One region of the Winogradskyella sp. PC D3.3 genome, then DNA from elsewhere that is predicted to be linked to it. Evidence: riboswitches for the same ligand, from Rfam matches in the RefSeq annotation. Region 1 holds a riboswitch; the other holds the start of a gene.

Region 1 (16,254 bases):
CCGTGCTGTTTATTTCTTTTTTCTTTTTAAAAGATAGCAAGCTATTTGAAGCAGGTTTAATGACTTTTATTCCAGAAGGAAATGAAGAACGTTCCAAGCGTTCAATCACAACGATAAAAGATCTATTATCACGCTATTTTGTTGGGCTTATATTTCAAATTTTAATTCTTTTCGTTATTTATACCATTGTATTATTAATCTTTGGAATTAACAACGCCATTGTTATTGCCTTTTTATGCGCCTTACTGAACCTTGTCCCCTATGTTGGTCCGTTAGTTAGTGGTTTTTTGATGTTTTTATTAAGTATGTCTAGTAATTTAGGTGAAAGTTTTAGTGAGGTTATTTTACCCAAAACCACCTATGTAATGATTGGTTTTATTTTTGCACAATTGGTTGACAATTTCTTTAGTCAACCCTATATTTTTTCGAAAAGTGTAAAATCCCATCCACTAGAAATCTTCTTAGTAATTATGATTGCTGGGATTTTATTTGGTATTGTTGGTATGATTGTCGCTGTACCCACCTACACCGCCTTAAAAGTAGTTTTAAAAGAATTTTTATCAGAATACAATATTGTTCAAAAACTCACTAAAGGTTTATAATTACATTTTGAATAAAGACCTACTACATACTGATATACAACGTTTTATTAACAACAATTTAAAATCTAACATTTCAGAATTATTATTGAAAGGTGTGCCTTTTGATACTATTGATTCTAAATTAGTCATTGAACAAATTGAAGCCAAAAAACGTAGCGAAAAAAAACTACCAACATGGTTTCATACGGATAACATATACTTTCCGAATAAACTAAATATTGAACAAACGTCTTCAGAAATAACTGCCAAATTTAAAGCTAGTTTAATTTCAGGAAAACACCTCATTGACTTAACAGGAGGATTTGGAGTTGATGCTTATTATTTTTCAAAACAAGTAACACATGTTACACATTGTGAAATTAACGCTAAGCTTTCCGAACTTGTAAAACACAACCTAGAAGCGCTTAAAATTTCAAACATCACATGTCTCAATAAAAATGGAATCGAAGCCTTAAAACGTATTGATAAACCTTTAGATTGGATCTATGTAGATCCATCGCGTCGTGATGATTCTAAACAAAAAGTTTTTTTACTTTCAGATTGCGAACCTAACATAAAAATATATCAAAAGTTATTTCTTGAACGAGCTAACAACATAATAATAAAAACCTCACCTTTATTAGATTTAAGTGCTACCCTAAAAGACTTAAGCCACGTAAAAGAAATTTATGTAGTTGCTGTAAATAATGAGGTTAAAGAACTACTTTGGATTCAGAATCGCAATTTTAAAGGCAATGTCGTTATAAAAACAGTCAATTTAACAAAAGATAATACACAAACTTTTGATTTTAAATTCAATGACGAACCCAATGCTGAAGTCAATTACAGCCAACCTCTCACTTATCTCTATGAGCCAAATGCAGCCGTTTTAAAATCGGGTAGTTTTAATTCTATAAGTGCAGTTTTGAATGTAGACAAATTGCATAAGCACTCGCATTTATATACCTCTGAAATGCTCATACCATTTCCAGGAAGACGATTTAAAATTGAAAATATCATTCCGTTTAATAAAAAACAATTTTCAAAAGAAAACATCACAAAAGCCAATATTACAATACGAAACTTCCCCCTATCGGTAAATGATATTCGCAAAAAATTGAAAGTCAAAGACGGCGGAAACATCTATCTGTTTTTTACTACCGATTGTAAGGATTCAAAAATTATTATACGGTGCTCTAAAGTGTAAAGCTCATTTATACAACTATTCTTGATTAGAATTAAGTCAAGAAACCCTTCTCAGCAACCACCATATCATTTCCCCAAAGTTTAACTAAATAAGAAATATCAATTGGAAAAAATGATGAAGAACCGTCTGTATTATACTTAACAGGACACTCAATCCGATTTCCATTTATAATGTGACATTTATTTTTTCCATTATCGGAAATTAATATAGCACCTGAATCAATTTTTTCATAGACTTTTTTTAAGTCTATTATGGCATATTTTAGAAAGTTAGACGATGCATTTACTTCCTTTTTTGAGCAATCTAATATACCATACGTAAAATAGTGTGCCTTCATTTTAAAATACTCAGATTGCTGACGCTCTTCATATTTATTTTCATCACGTCTATATCGGATTGTAAAATCATTAAATGCTTTATATTTCTCTTCTCTAAAGCGTTCTTGTACACTTTTTATCGCATTCCCTTTCCTAAAGACATAATCGATGCCATCAGTCATATCAATATACTGAGCATAACTTTTCTTTAATCGAACTTCTTGCCACTGAATTAATTTATAAATACGTGGTGTTGCTATATGTTTATGCACATAATCCGTAAAGGCTCTATCCTTTTTATAACTAGACATTTTACAATTTTAAACGTATTACAAACTCTTTCTTATGATTAAACACAAATAATTGGAGTCAGAAAAAGGCTAAAAATTCTTATATCCCTCTGATAAATATACACTTAAATATATGACAAAAAAAAATCCTATATTTTTTATAAAAAAACTCAAAAAAATTGTTGCGTTCTTTAAAATGTTGCGTTACATTTGCATCCGCAATTAAAGGATATGTTCTTTTAAATATTGGAGAGGTGCCTGAGTGGCCGAAAGGAGCGGTTTGCTAAATCGTCGTAGGTGGAAACACTTACCCAGGGTTCGAATCCCTGTCTCTCCGCAAATTTTACTGCAGCTTTTGCGACTGTATGTAATATTTAAGATAATCAATTCGGGGTGTAGCGTAGCCCGGTTATCGCGCCACGTTTGGGACGTGGAGGCCGCAGGTTCGAATCCTGCCACCCCGACTTTTATTGAATTTTTAGAGTTTACTCTAAATGGTCGCATAGCTCAGCTGGATAGAGCACCTGCCTTCTAAGCAGGCGGTCCTAGGTTCGAATCCTAGTGCGATCACAAAAAGCCTTAACATTTATGTTGAGGCTTTTTTGTGTTTATTACTTACCTAATAAATACTCGTACTACAAAAGATTGATCCCTTAATATTTATAATCTAACTTTTCAATTAATCATTTGAGACCATAATTTTGAGCGCTTTTTCTTCAGCTCCATTTAAAAATACATTATAAGCCTGTTCTAATTCAGAAAGAGGAGAAATGATGTGTTATCATTTTCTTTAAATCGGAACTATCCGCAGAAACTGTTTTTAAGAGCATAGGTGTTGTATTTGTATTTACAAGTCCTGTTGTTATGGTTAAATTTTTAATCCATAATTTTTCAATTTAAAAACCTACCTTTTTACCATGCACACCAACATCAGCAATATGTGCTCCTGGTTTTACTATCTTTTGACAAATATCCCAGGTTGCAGGTATCCCAACAGCCTCTATAGCAACGTCCACTCCTTCTTCTCCAACGATACGCTTAATTACTTCCTCAACATTTTTAATTCCAGAATTAATGGTATGTGTAGCTCTTAGTTCTTTAGCTAGTTTCAACCTGTTCTCATCCAAGTCAATCATAATTATTTTAGAAAGAGAATAAAATTGTGCGGTTAAAAGTACAGACATTCCAACAGGTCCTGCTCCAACAATAGCAATGTCATCACCAGGTTTTACATTACCATACTGAGCCCCAATTTCATGTCCTGTAGGTAAAATATCACATAATAAAACGGCAATCTCATCATCAATATCTTCAGGCACTTTATGCAAACTATTATCGGCATAAGGAACTCTTACATATTCAGCTTGCACTCCATCAATCATATACCCTAAAATCCAACCTCCATCTTTACAATGTGCATACACTTGTTTTTTACAATACTCACAAGAACCACAAGAGAAGAAGAAGAAGAAGAAGAAGAAATCTACTTTTGTTTTATAAAGCTTTCTATTTGTTTGTATCTAAAAATGAGCTCATTTAGAATTCTCATAAAAATAATGTTGTTAGCTTTATAAAACGCAGAAATAATATCTAATAAAAATTTGGTTTAAATCTAAATTTAGATATAATTATTTACCTTTGCACTCTATTGGTTTATGTCTATAATTTTATAGATATAATTAAAAGGGAATCAGGTAAAATAGTAATTAACTTAATAATCCTGAACTGTTCCCGCAACTGTAAGTTTTGTCCCATTTGGGATGCCACTAATGAAAATCTTCATACATCCACTGTTCTTTAGAATGGGAAGGAACATTAGTCGGACACGAGTCAGGAGACCTGCCAATATTACCAACAATTAACACAGCGGCTTTCGGGTAAAAAGCATCGGGTTTATGAGATATTTTGTATGCACCATATTATTTTGCATAGGTTTTTCGTCTATGCTTCATTCGCAAACCGATTCCATCACGGCTTTGAGAGAGGTGCGCCTTATTGCCTACCGACTTAAAGATTCTACCTATACAAGAAATGTAACTATTGTAAAAGATAGTGTCTTAAAACAAAACCAAGCTTCTCTAACTAATTTTCTAAACTTTAATAGCACGGTTTATTTTAAAGAGAATGGTTTAGGCATGGTTTCTTCCCCCTCATTTCGTGGTACAACAGCATCACAAACCTCTGTACTTTGGAATGGCATAAACATTAACTCACAAACCACCGGACAAACCGATTTTAATACCATAAATACACGTGGTTATAATAAAATAGAAATAAAACCAGGCGGCTCTAGTGTTGCCGATGGAAGTGGCGCAATTGGAGGCTCTATTAATCTGGTAAATGAACTCAGTTTTAATAAAGGATTTCATAATGAACTTTTTGCTAATTACGGAGCATTTAATACCTATGGTATAGATTACCAAACCAATTATTCATCAGAAAAATTTAGTGTGCTTTTTGGCATTGCAAGAAATGCTTCTGATAATGATTATCCCTACCCAGAAACGGACCGTATCAATATTAATGGTCAATATCATAATACTAATATCAGTTTAGCTGCAACTTCTAAATTAAATTCAAATAACACACTTAAGGTTTTCGCTAATGTTTATGATGGTAGACGGAATTTTTCAGTACCAACACCAAACGCCTTAAAAACAAAATATACGGACTTTAACACACGCTCTCTCGTAGAATGGGAAAGTCATTTTAGTAAGTTTAAGTCTAATTTAAAAATAGCAACCACAACAGAAGAATACCGTTATTTTGGTAACATAGACAATGACTTTTACACCTACGGAAAGGTGACGAGTTTTATTTCTAAATACGGACTAGACTTTGCCCTTTCTAATAAGATATTGCTTACCGCAGGAATCAATTACACTCACAATGATGGTCAAGGTTCTAATATTGCTTCAGAAACACGCAACTTATCGGCTGCTTTAATCAGTTTTAAACATGTCCTTTCTGAAACGTTTCTTTATGAATTAGGATTACGCCAAGAAACGAATGAGCAATATGGAAATCCACTTTTATATTCTGCTGGTTTTAGTACGAAGCTTACTGATTTTTATCAACTAAAAATTAATACGTCTAAAAACTTCCGAATCCCGACTTATAACGATTTGTATTGGCAAGGTGTTGGCAATCCGGACTTAAAACCAGAAGAATCTTATCAAGGTGAAATTAGCAATAATTTCAATTTTAAAAATCTTTCTATTTCCTTAACAGGTTATTACAATTACGTAGAAAATTTATTACGTTGGATACCTGACAGCTCTGGTATTTTTAGACCAGAAAATACTAATAAAGTTCAGATTTACGGACTAGAATCTGTCATTACAACTCAGAAATCATTTGGAAATCACAAATTCACCGGTTCTGCAACCTTTGCTTATACTGTTTCAGAAAATAAAGAAACAGGCAAACAGCTCATCTATGTTCCGTTTTACAAATTCACCACTTCTTTTGGGTATAACTATAAAAGAATTTCAGCCTATTATCAATACCTTAATAATGATGAGGTTTTTACCACCACAGATCATGCTACCGAACATATTCTAGATAGTTATATGGTGGCTAATTTAGGAGCCGAATACACATTAGGAAAAAATCGAGACTATAAAATAGGCGCGCAAATATTAAACTTCTGGAACGAATCTTACGAAAGCGTTCTCAACCGCCCAATGCCTGGTCGGAATTTCAATTTCTATTTACATCTAAAATTTTAAATAATGAAAAAATATTTTTACAAACTCGCTAGTCTGCTAATGTTAGTTTTAATCACTATGACATCATGTACTAGTGATGATAGAGACGATCCTATTTCCGTACAACCACCATCTGGAGATTATACCGATGGAATTTTTATTTTGAATGAAGGTGGATACGGCTACTCTAATGCTTCTGTTTCATTTTTAGACAATACAGGCGAAGTTTATAATTCTATTTATTCTGAAGTAAACGGAATGGGTCTTGGTGATACGGCGCAAAGCATGGGTTTTTATGGTGAAAACGCATATCTCGTAGTAAATAATTCGGCTACTGTAGAAGTCGTTAACCGCTACACTTTTGAATATATAGCAACGGTGAGCGATATGATTGTAAATCCTAGATATATAGAATTTAGTGACAATAAAGGCTACATAACCAATTGGGGAGATCCAAATGATGTTAATGACGATTATGTTGCTGTTTTAAATTTAGATACAAACCTTATAGAAGCTACAATTCCGGTAGCGGAAGGTCCTGAAAAAATACTATTAGATAACGGTAAACTCTATGTCACTCACAAAGGTGGTTATGGCTATGGCAATACTATAAGCATTATTGATGTAGCATCACAAAGTGTTTTGAATACTATTACTGTAGCAGATGTACCTGACGGAATGGTAATTGACAACGGTTTTCTTTATGTGATGTGCTCTGGTAAAGCATCTTGGACAGGAGACGAAACTCTAGCTAAACTTTTTAAGATCAATCTATCTAATACCGATGAAACAACAGTACTTGATTTTCAAGAAGAACAACACCCTAACCATCTCGAGTTTGAAAATGGACTATTGTATTATACCATCGATGACTCCGTGTACATGATAGATAGTAATATTTTTCAACTTCCTGAAAGCCCTATTTTTTCACCTGAAGCAGATGGTGTAGAAATTCTTTATGCTTTTAAGGTATATGAAGGCACTATTTATATTGCTGACGCTAAAGATTACACCTCTAATGGTGAAGTATTTATTTATAATCGCTATGGTGATTTACAAAATCAGTTTTCAGTTCAAATTATTCCAAATGCATTTTATTTCAACAATCTATAACTAATTAAATCTATTAAAACATGAAGAACTATTACAAAAAAACATTTTACATTTTAACAGCAATTCTACTTTCTGCAAGTAGTTATGCACAAGACTACTCTGGTGGTGTATTTATCCTAAACGAAGGTTTATTCGGTACTAATACGGCTTCAGTTTCTCACATAGATGCAAGCGGAACATTAGACAATAATATTTTCACTACTCAAAATCCAGGTATGACATTAGGAAATACAGGTCAAGGAATGGGGTTCTATGGCGATTTTGCCTATGTAATACTTCATTATAGTGATGAAATAAAAGTAATGAACAGCACTACTTTTGAATTTTCAGCAAGTATTTCAGATCAATTAAGTGGTCCACGTAATATTGCTTTTTATGATGGAAACGCTTATGTAACCAATTGGGGAGATCCATCCGATACTACTGACGACTACGTTGCTGTAATCGATTTAGCAACAAATATTGTTACTGAAACAATCTCTGTTGCTGAAGGCCCAGAAGAAATTATACAGAAGAATGGAAAACTGTTTGTAGCCCATCAAGGTGGCTACGGATACGGTAATTCTGTTTCTGTAATTGACATAGCAACAGGTGGTATTGAATCAATTACTGTAGGAGATGTTCCGACAACGATAAAAGTTGATAATGATTATCTATATGTACTTTCAAGCGGAAAACAAGCTTGGACAGGAGATGAAACTCTCGGAAGCATTCACAAAATAGATTTATCAGATTATCAAAACCATGTTACAATAGATTTTCAAACTTCAGAACACCCCAGTTTTTTAGCAATAGATGATACGCATTTATACTATGTTTTAAATGGGGATATTTACAAAATGGCTTCAACTGATACTACATTACCAACAGTGGCTTTTAATTCATCTAACAACGCACAACTTCCATATGGATTTGACAAGGTGGACAACAAATTCTATTTATTAGATGCCGTAGATTATGTAACCCCAGGAAAAGTATTTGTTTATAACGAAAATGGAATTTTACTAACAGAATACACTGTAGGACCACTTCCAAACGGAGTTTACAAAAACGAAGGAACTTTAAGCGTCAATACTTATGCTTTTGAAAACACAACTATATTCCCTAATCCTGCATCAGGAAGTTTTCAATTAAACGTTACAGAAAGTGCTACTGTAAAACTATATGATGTATCTGGAAAATTAGTAAAAGACGTAAAATACACTAATACACAACCAATAGCTTTAGAAGGTATAGAACCTGGGATGTATTTAGTTAATGTTGAAATAAAAGGAAATTCTACTACTCTAAAATTAATTGTGAGATGATAAAAACAGTTTTTATTTTTTTATGTTCTAGCTTTATTTTACACTCCCAAAGTTACGCTCCTGCCGCAGGGCAACCTGGATCCACTGCTATTCCTGCAGATAGTAATATTTTTGTTGCATGGGCTACTGGTATCGAACTACAACGTGGATATGTAAATATTTCGAATCCTTCGCAAGAACACAATGGTAGTAATTATGCGACTTATGGAGTTGCAGAAAATGCGCTAGGTATAGCAACTAATAATGTAGTGAGTTTAGGAGATGCTGGTGAAGCTATATTAACTTTTGAAACACCAATAACGAATGGTGATGGTTTTGATTTTGCTGTTTTTGAAAACAGTTTTAGTGATACTTTTCTAGAATTAGCCTTTGTTGAAGTAAGTTCTGATGGTGTTAATTATTTTAGATTTCCATCGCATAGCCAAACACAGACAGAAACTCAAGTTGATGGATTTGGCAATGTTGACCCTACATACTTAAATAATCTTGCAGGAAAATACAGAGGTCTTTTTGGGACACCTTTTGATTTATCTGATATAGAAGATAATCCTTTATTAAACAAAAATAATATTACACACATTAAAATTATCGATGTTGTTGGAAGCATCGATCCTGCTTATGCTAGATATGATAGTTTTGGTAACGCTATTAATGATCCTTTTTCAACACCATTTTATTCTAGTGGATTTGATTTAGATGGTATAGGCGTTATTAATCAGCAATCTTTAAGTATTAACGATGAAGCATATTCAGCAATCTCTATCTATCCTAATCCCGCTTCAAATGAATTACACATCAATACTACTGGAAAAGCTGAGGTAAGTATTTATGACATCCTTGGTAAAATGGTGATTTCAAAAGAAGTTAATACAAATAGTGCTATTGCGATTGCTTCACTTAAAAATGGCATCTATCTCGTTAGAATTAAATTTAATGGAAAAATAAGTCAACATCGACTTATTAAAAATTAATGCCTAATAATTAAAACTACTGGAGTGAAATCCAGTAGTTTTAATTTTTGTATTGCACTTATTGCTTAATTTAGAAATATTATGGCAAATAAAAAAATAAACAATACCCTTACCTAAATTGTAAAACGCTCTAATATTAAAAACCTAATTAGAGCATCTACAAAATCAATAACATCAATTTCTTTTTATTCGGGATATTCAATTCTTAGGTGGTAAATATTTGCCAACTTAAACTTCAATACTTTTTTGATAGATTGAATTTCTTTGAAAGTAATATCTGCATTTAAAAATTGACCACTTTCCATTTGTTTGTTAATGATGTTTTCAACAAAATCATTAATTTTAGTACTTGTCGGTTCTTTTAAACTTTTAGAAGCAGCTTCTACACTATCACACATCATTAGTATAGCTGTCTCTTTACTAAAAGGAGTTGGACCAGGATAGCTAAAATCTTTAATATCTACATGTTCATTGGTCGCTTTTTCTCTCATATAAAAATAATAGACCAAACTAGTTCCGTGATGTGTTCTTATAAAATCGATAACCCGATCTGGTAAATTATATTTTTTTGCAATCTCAATACCATTTATAGTATGATCTATAATAATTTTTGCGCTCTCTTTACTCGATAGCTCATCATGAGGATTAATACCTGTACTCTGGTTTTCTGTAAAATAAGTTGGATTATGCATCTTCCCTATATCATGATATAAAGCCCCTACTCTTACTAACATCGCATTTGCTCCAATTTCATTAGCTGATGCTTCAGCTAAATTTGCTACGTTTAAGGAGTGGTGAAATGTACCTGGTGCTCTATTAGATAACTCTTTTAGTAACTTAGTATTGGTATCAGAAAGTTCTAAAAGGGATACATCAGACACCAATCCAAAGACTTTTTCATAAATATAGATTAAAGGTTGCACAAAAAGGGTTGCCAAACCACAAAGAATAAACAATCCAAAAATCTCAAATTTTAAGCCTGTTAACTGTCCTTCATGAATCACAAAAAAGGCAAAATAAGCGATGATATAAATAAATGTTATTTGACCTACCGAAATAAAGAGGTTTGCGCGCTTATATAACTCTGATACTGTTAAAATAGTAACCATACCTGCAATAATCTGAAGAAACATATATTCATAACTATTAGGCACTACAAACCCTAAAAGCAATACCGTAAGTACATGTGTAAACAACCCTAATCGTGCATCAAAAAAGGCTTTTAATACTAATGGTAAAATACATAAAGGTACTACATAAATATACTGGGAATTAAAATTAATAACCATAGTACTCAACAATATCATTAAAGCTATATTGAAGAATATAAACGTCACTTTTGTATTATTTAAAAAGACTTCCTTTCTATATTTACTAAGAAATAGCAGCAGCATTGAAAGCGCCAAAGCAACTAACAAGGTATAAGCTATAAGCACCCAATTGTAATTGGTAGAATTCCAAACTTGCGACTCGTATTCTGATTTTAGCGAGCTTAAAATATCATACTGTGTAGCCTCAATAACTTGTCCTTTTGAAATAATTAACTGGTCTTTCTCAACCCGACCTCTCGTAAGTGATATTCGTGATAATTCTTCTTCTAGCGCCTTTTCCGTTAAAGTGGCATTGAGTTTAATATTAGGTTTTATAACATCAAAAAAGATAGATACCATTCGTTTTTTAGTATCCAATGGCATTGAATTACCCATATCTGATTCAACGCGCTGGCGTAGATGAGTCAATTCAAACAAACTTCCATATTGAACTTCCTTTTCAACTTTGTTGGAAGTCGCCAATTTAACAGGTCTATCATCAGCGTAATTATACTCTAAATCTAATATTCCCGAATTGTAAAGGTTATTAATAATTACTCTACCTTTTTTATACAAATCAGAAGTTTCAATATTAAAAGCACTAGAGTCTTTAAACACCTGATTAAAGCGCGTTAAATAATCAGACAACACCTCTTCCCTTATCGCTGTATTTATTTCAAAATAAACAAGACTCTGACTTTTAATTTCACTTTTCTCTTTGTCTAATTCTTCTTTAGACTTTTTAATAGCAAAATTAAATGGAGCATATAAGTTTTCGGATTGCCAAGGCTTCCCTTTTTCAAACGAGTATCTAAATTTTCCTGTTTTAGGAAATAGATACACAATAAATAATGTTGTTACTATGAACAACAAAATCTTATAGACTAAGGCGTGATTCTTATACCACTTATTGTAGAATACATTCATATACAATCAAATGTAATAAATATTAGAATTTTAGACGGCTAATATCATTAATACATTCTCAAATCTCTCAAAAAATGTTTAATTTCGCATCAAATAACATCAAACATAATCACAATGAATAAGGACGTCGTTATCGTTTCAGCAGTAAGAACACCAATTGGAAGTTTTTTAGGAGGCTTATCTACAGTACCAGCACCACGATTGGGAGCTGCTGCTATTAAGGGAGCTTTAGATAAAATTAAATTGAAGCCTGAATTGGTGGATGAAGTTATTATGGGAAATGTTGTGCAAGCTGGCACAGGACAGGCACCTGCGAGACAGGCAGCCATTTTTGCTGGTTTACCAAATACAATTCCTTGTACTACTATTAATAAAGTTTGTGCTTCTGGTATGAAAGCAGTAATGCAAGCAGCTCAAGCTATTCAATTAGGAGATGCCAATATTGTTGTTGCTGGTGGTATGGAAAACATGAGTTTAATTCCTCATTACTTCCACGCTAGAACCGGAACTAAATTTGGTCCTGGAACCTTAGTAGATGGTATGCAAAAAGATGGTTTAGTAGATGCATATGATAATAATGCGATGGGGGTTTGTGCTGATCTGTGTGCTACAGAATATGAATTCTCTAGAGAAGATCAAGATGCTTTTGCTATTCAATCATACGAACGCTCAAAAGCGGCTTGGGAAGCTGGTAAATTTAATGAAGAAGTTATTCCTGTTGAAGTTCCTCAACGTCGTGGAGAACCTGTAATTGTTAATAAAGATGAAGAATTCTCGAATGTAAAAATGGATAAAATTCCTGCTTTACGTCCTGCTTTTAGCAAAGACGGAACAGTAACTGCCGCAAATGCTTCAACTATAAATGACGGAGCAGCTGCTTTAGTTTTAATGAGTAGAGAAAAAGCTGAAGAATTAGGATTGAATCCTATTGCTGTTATAAAAAGCTATGCCGATGCTGCACATGAACCTAATTGGTTTACAACAGCTCCTTCAAAAGCAATTCCAAAGGCCTTAGCAAAAGCCAATATTGACTTGAAAGATGTGGATTTCTTTGAATTTAACGAAGCTTTTTCTATTGTTGGTTTAGCAAATATGAAAATTCTAGGACTAGAAGATAGTAAAGTAAACGTAAATGGTGGAGCTGTATCTTTAGGACATCCATTAGGATGCTCTGGTGCAAGAATACTTGTAACACTCATCAACGTATTACACCAAAATAATGCTAAATTAGGAGCAGCGGCTATTTGTAATGGTGGTGGTGGTGCTTCAGCAGTGGTAATAGAACGCGCTTAACACAACCCTATGCAATACGGCATTTGCAATCTTGGAATTGTACCTATAAGATTTGAACCTAGCGATACCAGTGAAATGGTAACGCAAGCATTGTATGGTGACTATTTTAAAGTGCTTGAGCAACGCAAAAAATGGAGTCGAATTCGTTTTGCCTTTGATAATTATGAAGGTTGGATAGATAATAAACAATACCTTGAAATTGAAGAAACAGATTACAACGATTTAAACAAGTCTGATATTAACTTATCTAATGATTTAATTGAATTTGTTTCTGATGCCTCTAATAGTTTATATCCAATTCCGGTTGGCTCAGATTTAAATGGATTAGCTTTACTTCATCATCATTTTGATGGTACAGCTTTAACAGTAAAAAGCGCCAAAGCGAATATTATAAAATCTTCGTTTTTATTCTTAAATGCTCCTTATTTATGGGGAGGAAAAACACCTTTTGGGATTGACTGTTCTGGTTTTACACAAATGGTATATAAGCTTAATGGCTACAAACTTTTTAGAGATGCTTCTGAACAAGCTAAACAAGGAGAAGCCTTAAGCTTTATAGAAGAAAGTGAGCCAGGTGATTTAGCCTTTTTTGATAATGCTGAAGGTCATATTACACATGTAGGGATAATAATGGAAGATAACTATATTATTCATGCCCATGGAAAAGTTAGAATTGACCGTTTAGACCATAGTGGTATATATAATATTGATAAAAATGTACATACCCATAAGTTAAGGGTTATCAAAAAAATTGTATAAAAAAAAGCGACTTTTCAGTCGCTTTTTTTATTCTATAATTTTACTGTAATTTTAATTACCGTTTGCAGAAGCTTCTATTTTCTCAATTTTAGCTCGCATAGCTTTGAATTTATCAGTTTCACCTAGTGCACTGTAAATATTCATTAATGTTCTAGCTGCATCAACATTCGTATTTTTCAATTCTAACGCTTTTTCTAAATAAGGAATCGCTTGTTGATAAACTTGAGTACGCTTCTCTTTTAATTCATCATACTTTTTATTATCAGCCTTACTTGTTCCTAAACTATTCATTTCCTCAACAATTTTAGCCTCTCCATCTAAAATTACAACAGCTATATTTGTATAAGCATCAACATAATTAGGATTAATAGAAACTGCTTTTTCATAATACTTAATTGCAGCTTCCGTGTTACCACCTTCTGCTGCTAAAACTCCTAGGTTATATTGTAGTTCTGCATTATTAGGATCCTTTTGAGTAGCTTCTTCCATTAGAGACTTAAATTTATCTCTGTTTCCCATTTTAAGATGAACGTTAGCTTCAGATAATAATAATCCTATATCATCAGGATTTTCAGATCTAGCATCTGCCATTGCTCCAAGTGCTTTTTCATTTTCTCCTTGAGAAACATATATCAAAGCTATATTTTTCACAATTTCAGCTGTTTTAGACGCACTTTTTTCATCTTTTGGATCCTTATGCAATTTAGCCTTAACAGAAAAATCTCTTGCAGCTTTATCTGCAAATCTCTCTTTCTCTCCTGTCTCAACATTAGTTGCATAATAATTCATTTCTGCCCCATTATATCCCATGTTTTTAAGCTCTAAGTAATAATCTAAAGCCGTATCGTAATCTTGCTCAGTGACTGCTGAAGAAGCCGCATAGTATAAGTATAATGTATCTTTTGGAGACATTCTATATACCTTTTCAAAGCCTTTTGCTGCTACTTTATAATTTTTATTAGTAAATGCTTCATTAGCTTTAGTTAAAAAAGAATTCACCATTCCAGTAGTCATTTCATTAGCTTCTTGAGTATATTTTAACTTACCCATTTTAGATTCTAATGTTTTTAGGTTGTCTAAACTAGTAATAGCTTCATCTACATTGGCGTCTGTACCCGCTCCATTAGCGTACAATGCTTTTGCTTTTAATAAATAAAATTTAGCTTTAGACTTATCGTCCATATTTCCTATTAAAGCTTCCGCTGCAGAAGCTGCTGATTTAGCATCAGCAAAATTTGAATTTTTAAGTGCTTTCTCAATTGCCTTTATCTCATTTTTTTGTGCAAAAGACAATGACGTGATTGCTAAAACCAGCACTAATGTCAGTAATTTTTTCATCTTGTGTTAATTCGTTTTGTTATTAATTATTCGCTTTCTGTATCGTTATTATCAATAGCCGTGCCACCTTCAATAGCATCCTCATTGTCCATTACTTCAGCATCGACATCTACAATGTTCTCCTCTTCTTCATCTTTCATCACTTTAGCAACCGCAGCAATAGAATCATTACCTTTTAAGTTAATAAGTTTCACACCTTGCGTTGCTCTACCCATAACACGTAAATCAGATACAGCCATTCTAATAGCAATTCCTGATTTATTGATAATCATTAAATCATCTTCATCAGTTACATTCTTAATAGATACTAAATTACCCGTTTTTTCTGTGATAGAAATGGTTTTTACACCTTTTCCACCTCTATTGGTAATTCTATAATCTTCTAATTTAGAACGCTTTCCGTAACCATTTTCAGAAACGACAAGAATATTACTTTCCATATCATCAACAGCAATCATTCCAACAACCTCATCTGTTTTCTCATCTTGAAGACGAATACCACGCACACCTGAAGCATTTCTACCCATTGGTCGTGTTTTGGCCTCTTCAAAACGTATAGCTTTACCAGACTTAAGCGCTAACATTACTTGACTTTCTCCTGTTGTTAACTTCGCTTCTAATAAAACGTCATCCTCTTTAATCGTAATGGCATTAATACCGTTAGATCTTGGTCTAGAATATTGTTCTAAAGATGTTTTCTTAACCTGTCCTTTTTTAGTAGCCATAATGACATAATGACTATTAATATACTCCTCATCTTTTAAATCTTGAGTACAAATAAAAGCCATCACTTTATCATCTTGCTCAATATTTACTAAATTCTGAATGGCTCTTCCTTTAGATGTTTTAGAACCTTCTGGGATTTCGTAAACGCGCATCCAGAAACATTTTCCTTTTTGCGTAAAGAATAACATGTATTGGTGATTGGTACCAACAAATAAATGCTCTAAGAAATCCTCATTACGTGTTGTTGACGCTTTTTGTCCAACTCCACCTCTATGCTGCGTTTTATATTCGGTAAGAGACGTACGTTTAATATAACCAGCATGAGAAATCGTAATCACGACTTGTGCATCTGGGATCATATCCTCAATACTCAAATCTCCTCCTGCATATTCAATTAAAGAACGA
Region 2 (16,254 bases), 440 kb from region 1:
GCTGAGTGTTGGTTTATTACAGACTCACTTATTCTTAGCCTCAATCCATTTACTCATATATTTAGTACTCTGCATCGATTGGTGCATAAATAATTGTCCTATAAAGTTGTGTTCACGATGTGCATTTAGACCGGTGGACAATTCTATTAGTTTCGATGTCAATGCTTTTTCGAAATCCGTTTTATTAAAACGTTGGTTTAAAACTGTAAATCCATGTAACTGCTTCTCTTTCCAAAGTTCTGCTTCAGTATAAAGTTCTGTTGCTTTTTCTGCAAAAACCTCAGGATTGTCTGCAATAAACCCGTTCTCATCAAAATGACCAAACATCCCTTCTGCGGCAATACTTGTCATAACACATGGAGTTCCGTTTTGCATCGCATCAACGAGTTTTCCTTTTAAGCCTGCACCAAAACGTAAGGATGCCAAACAAATTCTTGCATTTCGCATGACGTCATCCACCTCTTTTGCAAACCCCTTAATAAAAAATCCTTCTTTGGGTTTATTCAGTTGCGTTACTTTTTGAGATTCGTAAGCCCCATAAATATGCAACTCTGCTTTTGGCAATTGCTGTCTTATTAATGGCCAAATTGTTTGCTTTAAATATAAGATAGCATCATAATTTGGCGCATGTAGAAAGTTACCGATAGTTATAAAATGTAGTCTTTCTTCAAAAGTTGGTAATTGTTGTATTTCAATTTCAGAAATAGAATCTAATAAAAATGGCAAATAACAAAGTAAACGCTTATCAATATTAAACTGTTGGGTTAGAATTTCAATTTCGGCTTCAGAAATCATGATGCTTAAATCGCAACGGTAAATGCTAGCAATTTCACGCTTGGTTGTTTCATTTTGTAAATTAGACAAGGTAAGATTTTCATTCTTTTTTAAAGCGACTTCCCTAGCCTTTCGTAAACCATGAAAATCTTCCGTATCTAAAATTCGTATAGCATCAGGACATTGTTCTGCAACACGCCAACCGTATTGTTCTTCTGTCATAAAACGATCAAACAACACTACATCTGGATTCATTTTTTTTACAAATTCATCAAACGATGAATCATTTAAAAGAATCGCTTCACTAATCACTCCAATCGACGATAAATCGAAAGTATTACCTGACGTTTTTGCCGCAGAGACAAACGTAACGTGGTAATCTTGATTTTGAAATTGTTCTATTAACTGAAGTATACGACTACCTGCAGCTGAACTTTTGGGCTCTGGCCAAACAAAACCAATAACTAAAAGCGTTTTCTTCAACTATTGCGGTTCTTTTAGAAATACATATTTTAAACGCACTGTATTTGCCCAAGCCACAACAGTTTCAATTTGTTCTGCTGACAATTTAGCTTCACCATGCGTCCACGTATAACTATCTAAAGGCATTTCCTTGGCTTCTACCATTTCAATTAACTCCTCAAATTTATGATCCTTCTTCTTATCCGAATAATCATTCCATTTAGAAACATTAAAATGTTTTTTTCCATCAGTCACATGTTCATTTAACCAATAATTAACGGGAGTAATATTATTATACCAAGGGTAACGTGTAGTATCGCTATGGCAATCCAAACAAGCATTTTCCAATATCGTTTTGACTTCATTTGGCGGACTAGTATCCCTAAAGAAGGCATCTACAGTTGTAATATCCCCTTCATTTTTATCAGGTCCAAAAAATTGAGCTACAATAAATACTAATAAAAGTAAAAGTCCTATTTTCTTTATAATCTTCATAATTGATTATTTTTAAAGCTCTAAATTAATCATTTTTCTTTTGACAAAAGCAGAACTATACAAAGAATTGAACTACGTCACTCATTCACGAGAAAAGCGACTAAAATACGCCAACCTACTCATAGATAATCCCCAATTAATCACACCACTTTTAGACATTCTTTTTAATGTGGACGATAAAATTTCGTGCAGAGCCGCTTGGGTTTTCGAATTTATGTGCGGTAAAAATCTCAATGCCATAATTCCACATCTCAATACCTTTACAAAACAGATAACAAGAGTTCATTTAGATTCGGCCGTTAGACCTGTCGCTAAGGTCTGCGAATATCTAACCAAAGCCCATTATTCTCAAACTAATAATCCCATTAAAACAGCCCTTTCCGAAACCCACAAAGAACACATCATAGAAGCGTGTTTTGATTGGATGATTACTGACGAAAAAATTGCACCAAAAGCCTATAGTATGAATAGTTTGTATCTCTTAGGTACAGAATACGACTGGATTCATCCTGAATTAGCTATTATTTTAGAACGTGATTATGAACTGCAAAGCTCAGGTTTTAAGGCTAGAGCAAAACATATTTTGAAGAAGATTAGAAAATGATGGTAATTGTTGGTAGCATCTTTATTTTAAAAGCTAGATTATAAAGTACCTTTTATTTTGCTTTTATCTGTGCTTCTGTTTGTCAACATTTCACACGAAGCTCTAAAAACGCAAGACAGAAGACTGTAACTGAGACTGAAAAAAAAATTTCAAATGATCATAGAAATAACTTTATTAAAAAAAACGCGAAACAAACTCATTGACTCAAAACTGAAGACAAAATACTATAAATTGAATACTGTTATTGACACTGCTTATTCCAACTAACTTTCTTATATTTGATGCTTCAAAAAAACCAACACAAATGGCACTTTCTTCTCTTAATGCAATTTCACCAATCGATGGTAGATACCGATCTAAAGTTGAAGCTTTAGGTCACTATTTTTCTGAAGAAGCACTGATTAAATATCGTGTTTTAGTAGAAATCGAATATTTTATTGCCTTGTGTGAGTTACCTCTACCACAATTAGAATCGGTTTCGAGTTCTATTTTTGAAGATTTAAGAGCTATCTATAAGAATTTTACAGCGGTTGACGCTTCAGCTATTAAAGAGATTGAAAAAGTAACCAACCATGATGTAAAAGCGGTTGAGTACTTTATAAAAGATAAATTTGATGCTTTAGAGTTATCTGCATATAAAGAATTTATTCATTTTGGATTAACCTCTCAGGATATCAATAATACAGCAATTCCTTTAAGCATTAAGGATGCGATGAATGATGTTTACGTCCCTGAATATTTAGCATTATTAGAAAAAATTGAAGGTTTAGCAAACGATTGGGCACATATACCAATGTTAGCAAGAACACACGGTCAACCAGCATCGCCAACGCGTTTAGGAAAAGAAATTGAAGTTTTTGCGGTGCGATTAAAAGAACAATTCAATTTATTGAACGACGTTCCAAGTGCTGCTAAATTTGGTGGTGCAACAGGAAATTTCAACGCTCATAAAGTCGCCTATCCTAATATCGATTGGAAAGCTTTTGGAACTAAATTTGTTCAAGAAAAATTAGGATTACATCATTCGTTTCCAACCACACAAATAGAGCATTACGATCATGTTGCAGCTTTATTTGATGGTTTAAAACGTATTAATACAATAATCATTGACTTGGACAGAGATATCTGGACGTATGTATCGATGGATTATTTTAAACAAAAGATTAAAGCTGGTGAAGTCGGAAGTTCCGCAATGCCACATAAAGTAAACCCTATTGATTTTGAAAACAGTGAAGGAAATTTAGGAATTGCAAATGCTATTTTTGAGCATCTGTCTGCCAAATTACCATTATCTAGATTACAACGTGATTTAACAGATAGTACGGTTTTAAGAAATGTAGGTGTGCCTTTTGGTCATACATTAATTGCGTTTAAATCTACTGTAAAAGGTTTAGGTAAATTATTACTAAACGAATCTAAATTTGCTCAAGATTTAGAAAATAATTGGGCTGTAGTTGCTGAAGCGATTCAAACCATTTTAAGACGTGAAAGTTATCCAAATCCTTATGAAGCGTTAAAAGGGCTAACGCGAACTAATGAATCCATTACACAAAGTTCTATTTCAAATTTTATTGATACCTTAGAGGTTTCGGATGCTATTAAATCGGAATTAAAAGCGATTACTCCAAGTAATTATACTGGAATCTAATTTTAAATTTGTGAAACTTTTCCCATTATCAACAGATGCTATTGCCTTAATTTGCGTAACGCTTATAACCTTCAGTATATTTATAGCTGGTTTATTAGATGTGCTCGATTATATGATTATAAAGGGAGTTCTATTCTTAGGTTTTGGAACCATGTTTATTTTTGCGGTTAGCTATGCCTTAAAAAATGATATCAAAAAAAATCGTCCTGAAGATACTTCTCAAGACGATTCACATTAACATTTAAATAAAATTGTCAGTTTATTTAAAAAAGTCTTTTAAACCATTTAATTGATTTTCATCAAAATCTGCCTTTTTTAATACAGATCCTAAGGACATTAATTTGCCTGCATTCATATCATCTCCTAAAATTCTGGCGATGATAAAACCTTTATTTTTAGCGTTTCCAAAAATAACGACTTCATCAATATTCTCTATATCGCCTAAAAACTTCACCACAAATTTTCCATCTGCAGCATCACCCCCTCGCATTAACTCTTCATATTTAGGATCTTTAAGAATAGTATTAACTTTTTCTAATTCTAATTTGTAATCTTCAGCATCTGTATCAGCTTTCATAAACGTTAACACATTCAACTTATCTACAGAATTATAAGCTTCTTTCTGTTCTTCCGTCAAGTCAACATTTTCAACATTAACAAAACTTGTTGGCACATCAAACGAAGCAAAACCTGGTTTTAATTCGTTATCAACGTAATAGGTCTGCAATGTAGGCCCTTGATTACAACTTGTAAAAGCTGTAACCAAAAGCAACATTACTATTGATTTTTTGATTGATTGTATCATGAGTTTATTTCTATTATTTTTTTAATGACTAATGTAGTTCACTATTCATCTTTCGATTGAATGTTAACGTGTTTAGCATGACTTGTCATTAGTTATATTTATTGTTTTTTCTCTCCAGCTTTCTTCAACTGCTCACCACCTGGAATATCCATTGAATTCGTGATTTTCGAAATTTGTCTTAAATCAATATCACCAGTTAAAGACAATACTACAGTTTCAAACACACGTTTCTTACCGTTAATTTCGATGTCTTGTCCTTCGGTTAATTCCTTAAGACCTGACATAAACATTAATAATTCTTTTACATGGTTTTCGTCTTTACCTTCTTTTACGTAAAATTTCACTGTTTGATCACCATCTTTAAAACGCATTAACTCTTCAAGTTTAGACGATTTTAAATAAGAATCTACTGTTGCTTTCATATCTGAAGACACTTTATCATTTCCTGTTGTAAAAACCTTAAGACCAGTTATTTTCTTAACCATTTCCATAAACTCTTTCGCTTCCGGGTCATCAATATCCATATCTATAGTGGCCAACATTCTAAATGCTTTCTGATTAATTACAAAGGATGCCACCTCTTCAATGTCCTCGTATTTATCGAATATACCTTGAGCGAACGTCAATACTGGTGTCAATAAAAGCGCCGTTATTACTAATATTTTTTTCATAATTTCTAATTTTTAGTTTTACTTGTTTTTTAAAATTTTGTTTGTCATTGTACTAAATTGACTTAGCTTGCTTGCTTGTTGAGCACCTTCGTTGATATTATCACCAACTAAAGCTAAGTTGTTAAATTGTTGTTTCCCTTCATTCATTCCTAAAGAAATTAAACTCAAAGCTTCCATGGTTTGGTTATATACCAAAAGTGCTTCTTGTTTTTCTTGTTCTGTAGGCCCCATAAAGCTTGGTACAACTAAACCAATCATAAGAACGGCAACAGCTGCGACAGAAATCCATTGATACAATTTTGTTTTCTTAGTGTTTAATGGAACGTCTTTGGTACACTGCTCTTTTTGTGATTGCGAAAAGTATTGAAACATGGGCTTGTAATGCTCAAATTCTGGCGCTACATTATCCCCGTTGAAGTACGCTTTTAACTGCGCTTCTTCTTGCAGAGAGGTTTCTGCGTTATGATACTTTTCTATTAATTTTTCTATATTATTTAATACCATGTTGATGTGTATTAGTTAATTTTTCTCGTATTGTTTTTCGTGCTCTCGATAGATTTACTCTAATCGCTGTTTCATTCATATCTAGTATTTTAGCGATTTCTGCAAAATCGTATTCTTCAATATCTCTTAACTGCACTATTATTTTTTGTTGTTCTGGTAGGTCTTCCATGATTTTAGAAACCCAATCCATACTGTCTTTAGCTTCAACTTGTTTTTGTAAAGACGTATTATTATCTGTGTAATTACTATGAACAATTTTTAAATTCTGTGCTTGTTTCGATTTTAGGCGATCTAAGCAAAAATTCTTGGTCATGGTCATTGAAAATGCTTCCACATTTTTATAGTCCCCAATCTTTTTGTTATTCTTCCATAATTTCAAAAGTATTTCTTGTGTCGCATCTTCTGCTTCTTCACGAGAAACCAGTAATCGTTTTGCTAAACGAAATACTTTATCCTTAAATGGCATTACTAAGCTTACAAAATCTGCTTGCTTCATTATTGTTTTGATTGGTTGATAAAGTCGATTGTTATTCGCCTTCACTATTACGACGATACACTTTATGTTTTGTTACAAAGATTTCTTTATTTTACAATATTGTAAGTAAATTTAGAGTTTTACACTTAGATATAAGAAATTGCTACTTATTAAAACGATTAACAACCTATGAAAAAGATTAAGACTTTACTGCTCGCTTGTATTGCTATGATTGCAATGACAAGTTGTTTTGAAGACATGGATGATAATATTATAACTGCTAAAACCATAGATATCAATGATTTTGTTTGGAAAGGCATGAATGTGTTTTATCTCTATAAATCTCAAACCCCAGATTTAGCAGACGACAGATTCTCTACTGACGTTGATTACACTAACTACTTAAGCGACTTTAGTAGTCCTGAAGACTTATTTGAATCTTTAAAATACAACCCTGAGACTATTGATCGATTTAGTAGAATTTATGATAACTACTTCGATTTACAAAACCAACTTGCCGGTATAACTTTAAACAATGGTATTGAATTTAATTTATATCGTGTACCAGGAAGTGAAACCGAAGTTTTTGGAGCTATTACCTTGGTCCTAAATAACAGCGTTGCTGATAATTTAGGTTTACAACGTGGGCAAATTTTTAGAGGTATTAATGGTATTCCTTTAAACAATAATAGTATCGATGATCTTAACGATCCAATATATCAAAATTCTTTTACTCTAAATTTTGCAGATTACAACACTAATGGCACTCCAGACACCGAAGACGATACCATTACCTTAAATGGTGAAAGCGCTGATTTAACAAAAACCGTGTATTCAGAGAACCCTATTCATAAGTCACAAGTATTAAATGTTAATAATGTTAAAATTGGGTACTTAATGTACAATGGGTTTAATCAAAATTTTGATAGCGCCCTAAATAACGCTTTTGGTGAATTTAAAGCTGCCGGAGTTTCAGAACTGGTCTTAGATTTTCGCTATAATGGTGGTGGTTCTGTACAAACTGCAGCTTATTTAGGAAGCATGGTTACAGGACAGTTTGATGGCGAAATCTACTCGAAATTATTTTACAATGATAATTTGAGTAGCAATAATGAAACGTATAAGTTTACGAATTCAATAGCAGGCGTTGGTGCAATTAACAGTCTTAATTTATCTAAAGTCTATGTACTTACAACAAATAAAAGAACGGCTTCTGCCAGCGAACTTGTTATTAATAGCTTAAAAGCGTATATCGAAGTTATTGTTATTGGGGAAAATACTGTAGGAAAAACACAAGCCTCACGAACCATTTATGACTCCCCCGATTTTACCTTAGAAAATGTGAGCCTAAGCCATAATTATGCCATGCAGCCATTAATAGCAAATTCAACAAATGTATTTGACGCTCTTGTGCCTTCAACAGGCTTGGTTCCTGATATAGAAATCAGTGAGTCTCCAAGTACATTAGGAACTCTAGGGGATGTTAACGAACCTCTTTTGTCCGCTGCAATTGAACATATGACAACCTCTGGACGTGCTACAAATCAGACCGATAACAGTTCGACGCTTATAGAATTAAGTAGACCAATATCTCCTTTAGAACAAGATATGTATATTGATTAATTTTCTATTTATAATAAAAAGCCGCTTCTACAAAATGTAAAAGCGGCTTTTCTTGCTTATTAGAAACTATAATTAATTAAAATATATTTTTGAAGCACCTACACCAACACTAAACGTATTAATTTCTGTCCCTGAAGATATATCATACACTAATAAGGTACTATTTCCTGTAAAGCTAGCATCGGTTACAAATAACTGATTATCATCTACAGATAAGCCATAAGCATAACTCGTACTTAAATCAAATAAAGACGTTGTTGGTAAACTTGTAGCATTATCAGCTAAACTAATGACATCCGCTTGTATGCATACGCCAAGTTTATATTGGCTTTATGGTAAGGCACATAAATTAACTGTTTGTTGCTTTCTAAATCTTCTGAAATGTTATATGCATAATTGAATTGTAGTGATAGATGATGTTCCTTAATTTTTTTAGAAACATCTAAGCTTGCTTCTGCACCATAGTTTTGTGTTTTAGCAATGTTTTCCGGACTCTAAAATCCCGAAGTATTCGGCTTCCATTGGATAAAATCGGTGGTCTTTATATAAAAAGCGTTTAGATTAAGTTTGGCATTTTTATATGTTATGTCTTGTCCTAAATCAATTTGATATGAATTTTCAGGCACTAAATCTAAATTACCTCCAGGCTGCCAATACAAATCGTTAAATGTAGGTATACGGTAGTTTTTAGACCCATTTAATTTCAATTTATAATTGTTGGAAACCTCATAGGCTACATCAAAAGAAAACAACAACGGACTTTCAAAGCCTGAAGTTACATCCTGTCTTAAATTTAACCCATATTGCCATTTCCTATTAGGAGTATATTGAAGTAACGCTGTCGTTGAAAATTCTTTCCGGTTAGGATCACCAAAACTACTCCCGCTACCTTCGTAATAATTATAAGACACTATCGGTTTCAATTTTAAATCCGTTAATAAATCAATATCTGTCGTATAATTAAAGAGGTAAGTATTTACCTTTCCGAAGGTATAATTCTCGGTGTTTTTATTTCCAAAATATTTAAAGTGCTCTTGTAAATGTGCTACTTTTAATTTCGAAAAGACCTTATCTCCTTGATGTGACCATTCTAACATGGTTCTAAAGTTTTGATCCTCGTATTTAGCTAAAGAAGGTGAACTTAGGGTTCCTGAAAATTCGCGTTCTCCTAAAAACGTTTGATGATAAAGTTTTAAGACATCTTTATTGGATAAGACATAACCGGCGTTAGCATTAATACTTCCATTGTAATACGCTCCGTTTGTATTGCGTTTATCTGTATTTAGGTACTGTCAGAATCAATATAATTAAGTCCAATATTAAAAGACCATTTGTCTTTGGCATAAGACGACAAATAACTGAGATTCTTAGTATCATAACTTCCATAAGATAAGGTTACGGTATTATCAAAATGAGGACTAAAACTTAAAGTATTATTTAAATGAATACTACCACCAATGGCACCACTACCATATTGAACGGATCCACCACCAGAACGTATCACCACACTTTTAAAATTAGTGGTATTAATGGTATTAAAATCCGTTTGCCCCGTGAGTTGCGAATTAATAGAAATCCCATTCCGTATCACAGCCGTTTGCGAAGCATTAGTACCTCTAAATGACGGAGAAGATACCATAACCATTCTCTTTAAAATAAAGATTAGAATTAAAACGTAAAATATCGGTAAATGAGCTTCTATTTTGTTGAAGTAAAGAATCATTAAGCACAGTCACTTTGTAGCCATGAGCAAAGCGCTTTAATTTCACATCACTCAATACAACTTCATCCAGTTTCTGAATAGAATCAGTGGATGTTTGTGCCTTAGCAACGCTACCAAATAATAGCAATAAAAATAAGAGTACTACACGTATCATTCTGCAATCACTTTTATCCCGAAAGTTTGATTTTATTGTTGAATAAGGCAAGTCTCCTCACTTGTTTCTTACGATTTCACCTTCCCAACATAAATGTCAGTGGTTTTGAAGAAAATAATAAAAAATGAGAAGCTCCATCTAATTGAGCATAAAACTCACAGTTGCGGAAACAGTAAATGAATGAAAATTTCCGATTTTAAACCGTGCCTCTTTGCACTTGATTCCCTTTTAATCTAATTGGTTAGATATTAGGACCTAATTTCAGATCAAAAATGGAATAAAGTTACGAGATTAGTCATCCTTTTTCTTATTCATTTTATAGATTAAATAAATGAAACCGATTAAAAAATGTGCTAGGATTATTCCTGCAACGATATATAGTGTTAAATTTGAATCGTCTCTCATGACTGTAGTTTTAACAAAGTTAAAAATTCAAAACTTAAATATTAGTTACAAAGGTTACATATGAAAATCATTAAGTTCTTAATTCTTCTGCTTATCGTTAGTGCATGTAAAAATGAAACTAAAAACGATACCATTTTACCTCAAACAGCAACCAAAGCCATTCCTTTAAAATATGCCGAAGGTTTTAAAATTTCGCAATCAGATAAAAGTAAAACCATAGAAATCACTAAGGCGTGGCCAGAGGCAGAAAAAACATATACCTATTTATTACTTACAAAAGAGCAAGCTGCAAAAACCACTTTTAATAAAGCCGATTATGATGGAGTCATCATTACTCCAATTACTAAAACGGTAGTAACGTCTACAACACATATTCCCGCATTGGAACTTTTAGGAGTTGAAGAAACCTTAATTGGTTTTCCTGGTTCAGATTATGTGTCCTCAAAAAAAACAAGGCAGTTAATTAACGCTGGAAACGTAAGAGAGCTAGGAAAAAATGAAGGTATTAATACAGAAGTTTTACTCGCTCTAAATCCAGATGTTGTTGTTGGCTTTGGCGTTGATGGTGTAAACAAAACCTTCGAAACCATAAAAAAAGCGGGGATTCCTGTCATTTATAATGGGGATTGGGCAGAATCTTCAGCTTTAGCAAAAGCCGAATGGATTAAATTCTTTGGTGTACTTTTTAATAAAGAAAAAGAAGCCGACTCTATATTTAATACTATTGAACGCGATTATTTAGCGGCAAAAGCAATTGCAAAGCAAGCGAAACATCAACCCACAATTTTAAGTGGAGCGATGCATAAAGACGTATGGTATTTACCAAATGGTTCTAGTCCTGAAGCCCAATTTTTAAAAGATGCCAATGTTAATTATTTATGGAGCAATACCACAGGTAATGGTAGTTTAGCTTTAAGTTTTGAAGTGGTATTAGACAAAGCTAAGGATGCTGATTTATGGCTGAGCCCTTCTTACTATTCTAGCTTAAAACAATTAGAAGAAACGAATGCATTATATACCAATTTTGAAGCTTTTAAAACCAAAAACATCTATAGCTTCGCTAATACAACAGGAGAAACGGGTGGTGTTTTATATTATGAATTAGGAACAGCTAGGCCCGATTTAGTTTTAAAAGATTTAATAAAAATTTGCCATCCCGAATTGCTAACAGATTATACTCCTTATTTCTTTAAACGTCTTAATTAATTGGGTAAACAAAAAACATATCGACTTCAATTTACCTTGCTCGCATTCGCTTTATTGGTTTGCTTTGTGGTCAATATCAGTTTGGGTTCTATCAATATCCCCTTAAAAAGTATTTTTGGAAGCTTTTTTGGATCTGTAGAGTCTTCTTCAAACTGGAACGTCATCATCATGGATTATAGATTGCCAAAAGCCATAACAGCTATTATGGTTGGTTCAGGTTTGGGGATTTCCGGATTATTGATGCAAACACTATTTCGAAATCCCTTAGCAGGACCATTTGTATTAGGTATCAGTTCGGGAGCTAGTTTAGGAGTGGCTTTAGTTATTTTAGGCTCAGGATTGTTTGGTGGCTTATTTGCTACTGCTATAGCAACGAAATGGAGCATTGTTATTGCGGCGAGTTTAGGAAGTTTTCTAGTTTTACTAGCTGTTTTAGCGGTTTCTAATAAAGTGAGAGACACTATGGCTATTCTTATTATTGGATTAATGTTTGGAAGTATTACGGCTGCTATTGTGAGTGTACTATCTTACTTTAGTTCCGCAGAACAATTACAACAATACATCTTTTGGGGATTTGGAAGTTTGAGTAATCTATCTTGGAGTGAACTTTTAATTTTCTTCTGTATTTATGCTATCGGACTCATATTGAGTGTCGCCTCCATAAAAGGACTAAACAGTTTATTACTTGGTGATAATTATGCCAAAAGCCTCGGTTTAAATTTAAAACAAAGCCGATTTATCATCATTGTCGCTACCAGTTTAATTGCAGGAACCATCACTGCTTTTGCGGGCCCAATTGCATTTATTGGTTTGGCAATTCCGCATTTAACACGTCAAATCTTTAAAACCACCAACCATAAAATATTGTTACCTGCCGTATTTTTATTTGGTGGTATTGTAATGCTTATTTGCGATACTATTGCACAAGTTCCAAATAGTGATTACACCTTACCCATTAATGCGATTACCGCTTTAGTTGGAGCACCGGTTGTAATATGGTTATTAGTAAGACAACGAAAAATGATGTTTTAAAATGACGACAAAGACATCACATATCATCCTTAAAGCAGAACAACTTTCAATAGGTTATAAAACCAAAAAAGCTGAAACTGTTATTGCTTCAAATATAAATTTTGAATTGCAAAAAGGACAATTAATTGGCCTAGTTGGAGCAAATGGCATTGGTAAATCAACCTTATTAAGAACACTAATTAAAGTGCAGCCAGAATTATCGGGTTCTATACGTCTTAATGATAAAGACCTTAAAACCACCACCACTTTAGAGCTTGCTAAACAACTGAGTATTGTATTAACAGAACCCTTAGCGTCTAAAAATCTTTCGGTTATTGAGCTTGTTGCTTTAGGACGGCATCCGTATACCAATTGGATTGGCAACCTAACTGAAAATGATACCTCAATTATAAACAACGCTTTAAAGCTTGTGAATATTTCAGATTTAAAAGACAAAAAGTGTTACGAGCTTAGTGATGGTCAGCTACAAAAAGTAATGATTGCACGTGCTTTGGCTCAAGATACAGCTATTATTGTTTTAGATGAACCCACGTCGCATCTCGATATGTATCATAAAGCTTACATTTTGAAACTACTTCAAAAGCTAACCAAAGAAACCGGTAAAACGATTTTATTTTCTTCACATGAAATTGATTTAGCCATTCAACTTTGTGATACTATGATTGTAATGCGAAAGAATGAAGTGGTTTGCGATCAGCCTTGTAAATTAATTTCAGATGGTGTTTTCAACTCCCTTTTTCCAGAGGATTTGATTGTTTTTGATGATAAAACAGGAAGCTTTAGAGTGACGAAATAGATTTACTATTTCCTCAGTTCGATTTCATTTTCATTTTCAACTTCAATTTCCTTTTTATAAATTATCTTTGAAAAATTTCCATTTTCAACTATGAACGACACTATCATTCTTTTTATCGCTATACTTGTTTCCGCAGGTATTGGAGCATTTATTAGTCTCAAATTTTCTCAATTAAAGAGTAAAAGTGACAAGAGTACTTTAGAAGAGCGTAATGCTAATCTTCAGCAACAATTCAATGAATTCAAGACCTATTCCGAAACTGAAAACCAAAAACAGAATCAGTATTTCACGCAACAATTAACGGAATTAAAAGAGACAATTTCTAAAATTGAAATTGAACGTGAAGCGATTAGACGAGAAAAAGACTTTTTAAATACGGAACTTTCTAGACGTAATTCGGAATACGAAAATCTTGAAAAAGCCAACCTCAAACGCGACGAAGAACTCATCTTACAACAAGAGCAATTGCGAAAAGATTTTGAATTAATGGCTACTAAGATATTAGATGAAAAATCTGAAAAATTTACACTTCAGAATAAAGAGAACATCAAAAACATATTAAATCCTTTACAAGAAAAAATACAACTTTTTGAGAAAAAAGTTGATGATACGCAAAAGGAAAGTATCAGCATGCACTCGGCTTTAAAAGAGCAATTAGTAGGGCTTAAAGACCTTAACCAAATCATGGCTAAAGAAGCCACAAATCTTACTAGAGCGTTAAAAGGTGATAGTAAAACGCAAGGAAATTGGGGCGAATTAGTCTTAGAGCGTGTTTTAGAAAAATCTGGACTTGAGAAAGATAGAGAGTATTTTGTACAACAAAACTTTCAGCGCGAAGATGGTTCTCGTGTGATGCCAGATGTGGTGTTACATCTACCGGATTCTAAAAAAATGATTATCGATTCTAAGGTATCCTTAACCGCTTACGAGCAGTTTGTAAATGCTGAAGAAGACCAACGTCCCATCTTTTTAAAAGCGCATGTTAATTCTATAAAAAAACACGTCGATCAGCTTTCTGCTAAAAATTATCAAGATTTATATGATATTGAATCACCGGATTTTGTATTGATGTTCATTCCTATTGAACCTGCTTTTGCTGTGGCTATAAATGAAGATAATTCACTTTATAATAAAGCTTTTGAACAAAACATAGTCATTGTTACGCCTTCTACCCTTTTAGCAACCTTACGTACCATAGATTCCATGTGGAATAACGAAAAGCAGCAACAAAATGCTTTAGAAATTGCAAAACAAGCAGGTGCACTCTATGATAAATTTGAAGGTTTAGTTACGGACTTAACTGGTGTCGGCAAAAAAATTGATGCTGCCAAAAGTGACTATTCTGCCGCAATGAATAAATTAGTAGACGGAAAAGGTAATCTTATTTCGCGTGTCGAAAAGATAAAAAAAATGGGAGCTAAAGCCAAAAAATCGCTTCCGGAAAGTATTATAAAACGTGCTACGGAAGATGATTTATAAAATAGTCCTATTTAAAGGCATAAATTAAAATATGCCACAATAAAGGCATAAATTAGATTATTCCGTTTTTAAGGCATATATTTGAATATAATATAAGAATATATGACAAGTATAATTACTGGTGATATTATTAAATCTCGAGAAGCAACGAGTCAAAGTTTATGGTTAAACACCTTAAAAACGGCTTTAAGCACACTATCTACGCGCACTTCTGACTACGAAATCTACAGAGGCGATAGCTTTCAAATTGAATGTAGTGACGCGCTCAACAGTTTTAAATATGCTGTATATTTAAAAGCTTGTATTAAAATGATAAAAGGTTTAGATGTACGCCTTGCCATTGGTATTGGAGACAAAACCTATCAAGGTAAAACGGTAAGTGAATCTAATGGTGAAGCCTTTATATATTCTGGTGAAACCCTTGAAACCTTAAAAAAAGAGAAAGTCAACTTAAAACTTAAGACCAATAGCGACGTGTTAAATACAGAGCTTAATCTTTATTTTAAACTTGCTTTAATTGCCATGGATAATTGGACGGTAAACTCTGCAGAAATTATAAAACTTAGCATAGAACACCCCAATATGATTCAATCGGACCTCGCTAAGCTCATTGGCATAAGTCAAGATGCCGTAAGTAAACGCCAAAAACGAGCGTATTTAGATGAGATTCTAGAATTAGACCATTTATATAGACAGAAAATAAACCAATTATGATGCTAATCATTTTAAAACTTTTTATGGCACACCTCATTGGAGACTTCTTTCTTCAACCTCTAAAGTGGGTAAAACATAAAGAAAAGAAAAAACTAAAATCTGCTTGGCTTTATATACATGTGGCAGTGCATTTGGCCTTAATGTTTTTATTCGTTTGGGATTTATCATACACTCCATTAATATTAGGTATTGGTTTGTTACACCTAATCATCGATGGCTTAAAACTTATACTTCAACGTAAAAAAACAAAACGATTATACTTTTTTTTAGATCAGTTATTCCATATCATTTCAATCCTTGGATTAACAGCAATTCTATATCCTGATGATTTTAATCTCTCACTAACCTTAGATGCTCAGCTTCTACTCTTAGTAATTTGTGTTGCCTTTTTAACCACACCGACATCTATCATAATGAAAACCATTTTCTCTAAATGGAACATTTCAAAACTGACCAAAGACAATGAATCCTTAAAAGATGCTGGCACCTATATTGGTGTTTTAGAACGCCTTTTAGTATTTGTCTTTGTCGTTTTAGGCCATTGGGAAGCCGTAGGTTTTTTAATAACAGCTAAATCGGTTTTTAGGTTTGGAAATTTAACCGCTTCTAAAGAACGAAAACTCACCGAATATATACTCATCGGTACGCTTATTAGCTTTGGTATTGCTATAATAACAAGTTTAC

Evidence for each region. Region 1 has a riboswitch for cobalamin ahead of ACXGSQ_RS11295 (TonB-dependent receptor plug domain-containing protein). Riboswitches for the same ligand answer to the same signal wherever they lie in the genome.
Region 2: linked by a shared signal. The riboswitch ahead of ACXGSQ_RS09240 (hypothetical protein) and the one ahead of ACXGSQ_RS11295 (TonB-dependent receptor plug domain-containing protein) in region 1 are both predicted to bind cobalamin.

Annotation. Positions count from the first base shown of each region.
Region 1 is NZ_CM135962.1:2,572,313-2,588,566, reverse strand. It holds gene ACXGSQ_RS11330 (AI-2E family transporter) at 1-602, shown strand, start outside; gene ACXGSQ_RS11325 (THUMP-like domain-containing protein) at 610-1,788, shown strand; gene ACXGSQ_RS11320 (hypothetical protein) at 1,820-2,416, opposite strand; tRNA gene ACXGSQ_RS11315 (tRNA-Ser) at 2,644-2,732, shown strand; tRNA gene ACXGSQ_RS11310 (tRNA-Pro) at 2,785-2,859, shown strand; tRNA gene ACXGSQ_RS11305 (tRNA-Arg) at 2,892-2,965, shown strand; gene ACXGSQ_RS11300 (zinc-binding dehydrogenase) at 3,292-3,819, opposite strand; cobalamin riboswitch at 4,028-4,256, shown strand; gene ACXGSQ_RS11295 (TonB-dependent receptor plug domain-containing protein) at 4,291-6,126, shown strand; gene ACXGSQ_RS11290 (YncE family protein) at 6,130-7,218, shown strand; gene ACXGSQ_RS11285 (DUF5074 domain-containing protein) at 7,239-8,525, shown strand; gene ACXGSQ_RS11280 (T9SS type A sorting domain-containing protein) at 8,522-9,496, shown strand; gene ACXGSQ_RS11275 (HD family phosphohydrolase) at 9,682-11,733, opposite strand; gene ACXGSQ_RS11270 (acetyl-CoA C-acyltransferase) at 11,848-13,026, shown strand; gene ACXGSQ_RS11265 (C40 family peptidase) at 13,036-13,785, shown strand; gene ACXGSQ_RS11260 (tetratricopeptide repeat protein) at 13,837-15,123, opposite strand; gene gyrA (DNA gyrase subunit A) at 15,150-16,254, opposite strand, start outside.
Region 2 is NZ_CM135962.1:2,130,880-2,147,133, reverse strand. It holds gene ACXGSQ_RS09300 (glycosyltransferase) at 25-1,257, opposite strand; gene ACXGSQ_RS09295 (heme-binding domain-containing protein) at 1,258-1,731, opposite strand; gene ACXGSQ_RS09290 (adenylosuccinate lyase) at 1,772-2,335, shown strand; gene purB (adenylosuccinate lyase) at 2,640-3,983, shown strand; gene ACXGSQ_RS09280 (hypothetical protein) at 3,994-4,221, shown strand; gene ACXGSQ_RS09275 (DUF4252 domain-containing protein) at 4,243-4,788, opposite strand; gene ACXGSQ_RS09270 (DUF4252 domain-containing protein) at 4,887-5,459, opposite strand; gene ACXGSQ_RS09265 (hypothetical protein) at 5,478-5,963, opposite strand; gene ACXGSQ_RS09260 (RNA polymerase sigma factor) at 5,950-6,459, opposite strand; gene ACXGSQ_RS09255 (S41 family peptidase) at 6,628-8,061, shown strand; partial or broken gene ACXGSQ_RS09250 (TonB-dependent receptor domain-containing protein) at 8,556-9,329, opposite strand; gene ACXGSQ_RS09245 (TonB-dependent receptor) at 9,344-9,700, opposite strand; gene ACXGSQ_RS09240 (hypothetical protein) at 9,678-9,938, opposite strand; cobalamin riboswitch at 9,968-10,212, opposite strand; gene ACXGSQ_RS09235 (ABC transporter substrate-binding protein) at 10,404-11,549, shown strand; gene ACXGSQ_RS09230 (FecCD family ABC transporter permease) at 11,550-12,581, shown strand; gene ACXGSQ_RS09225 (ABC transporter ATP-binding protein) at 12,583-13,377, shown strand; gene ACXGSQ_RS09220 (DNA recombination protein RmuC) at 13,468-14,856, shown strand; gene ACXGSQ_RS09215 (HMG-box domain-containing protein) at 14,959-15,570, shown strand; gene ACXGSQ_RS09210 (DUF3307 domain-containing protein) at 15,567-16,254, shown strand, end outside.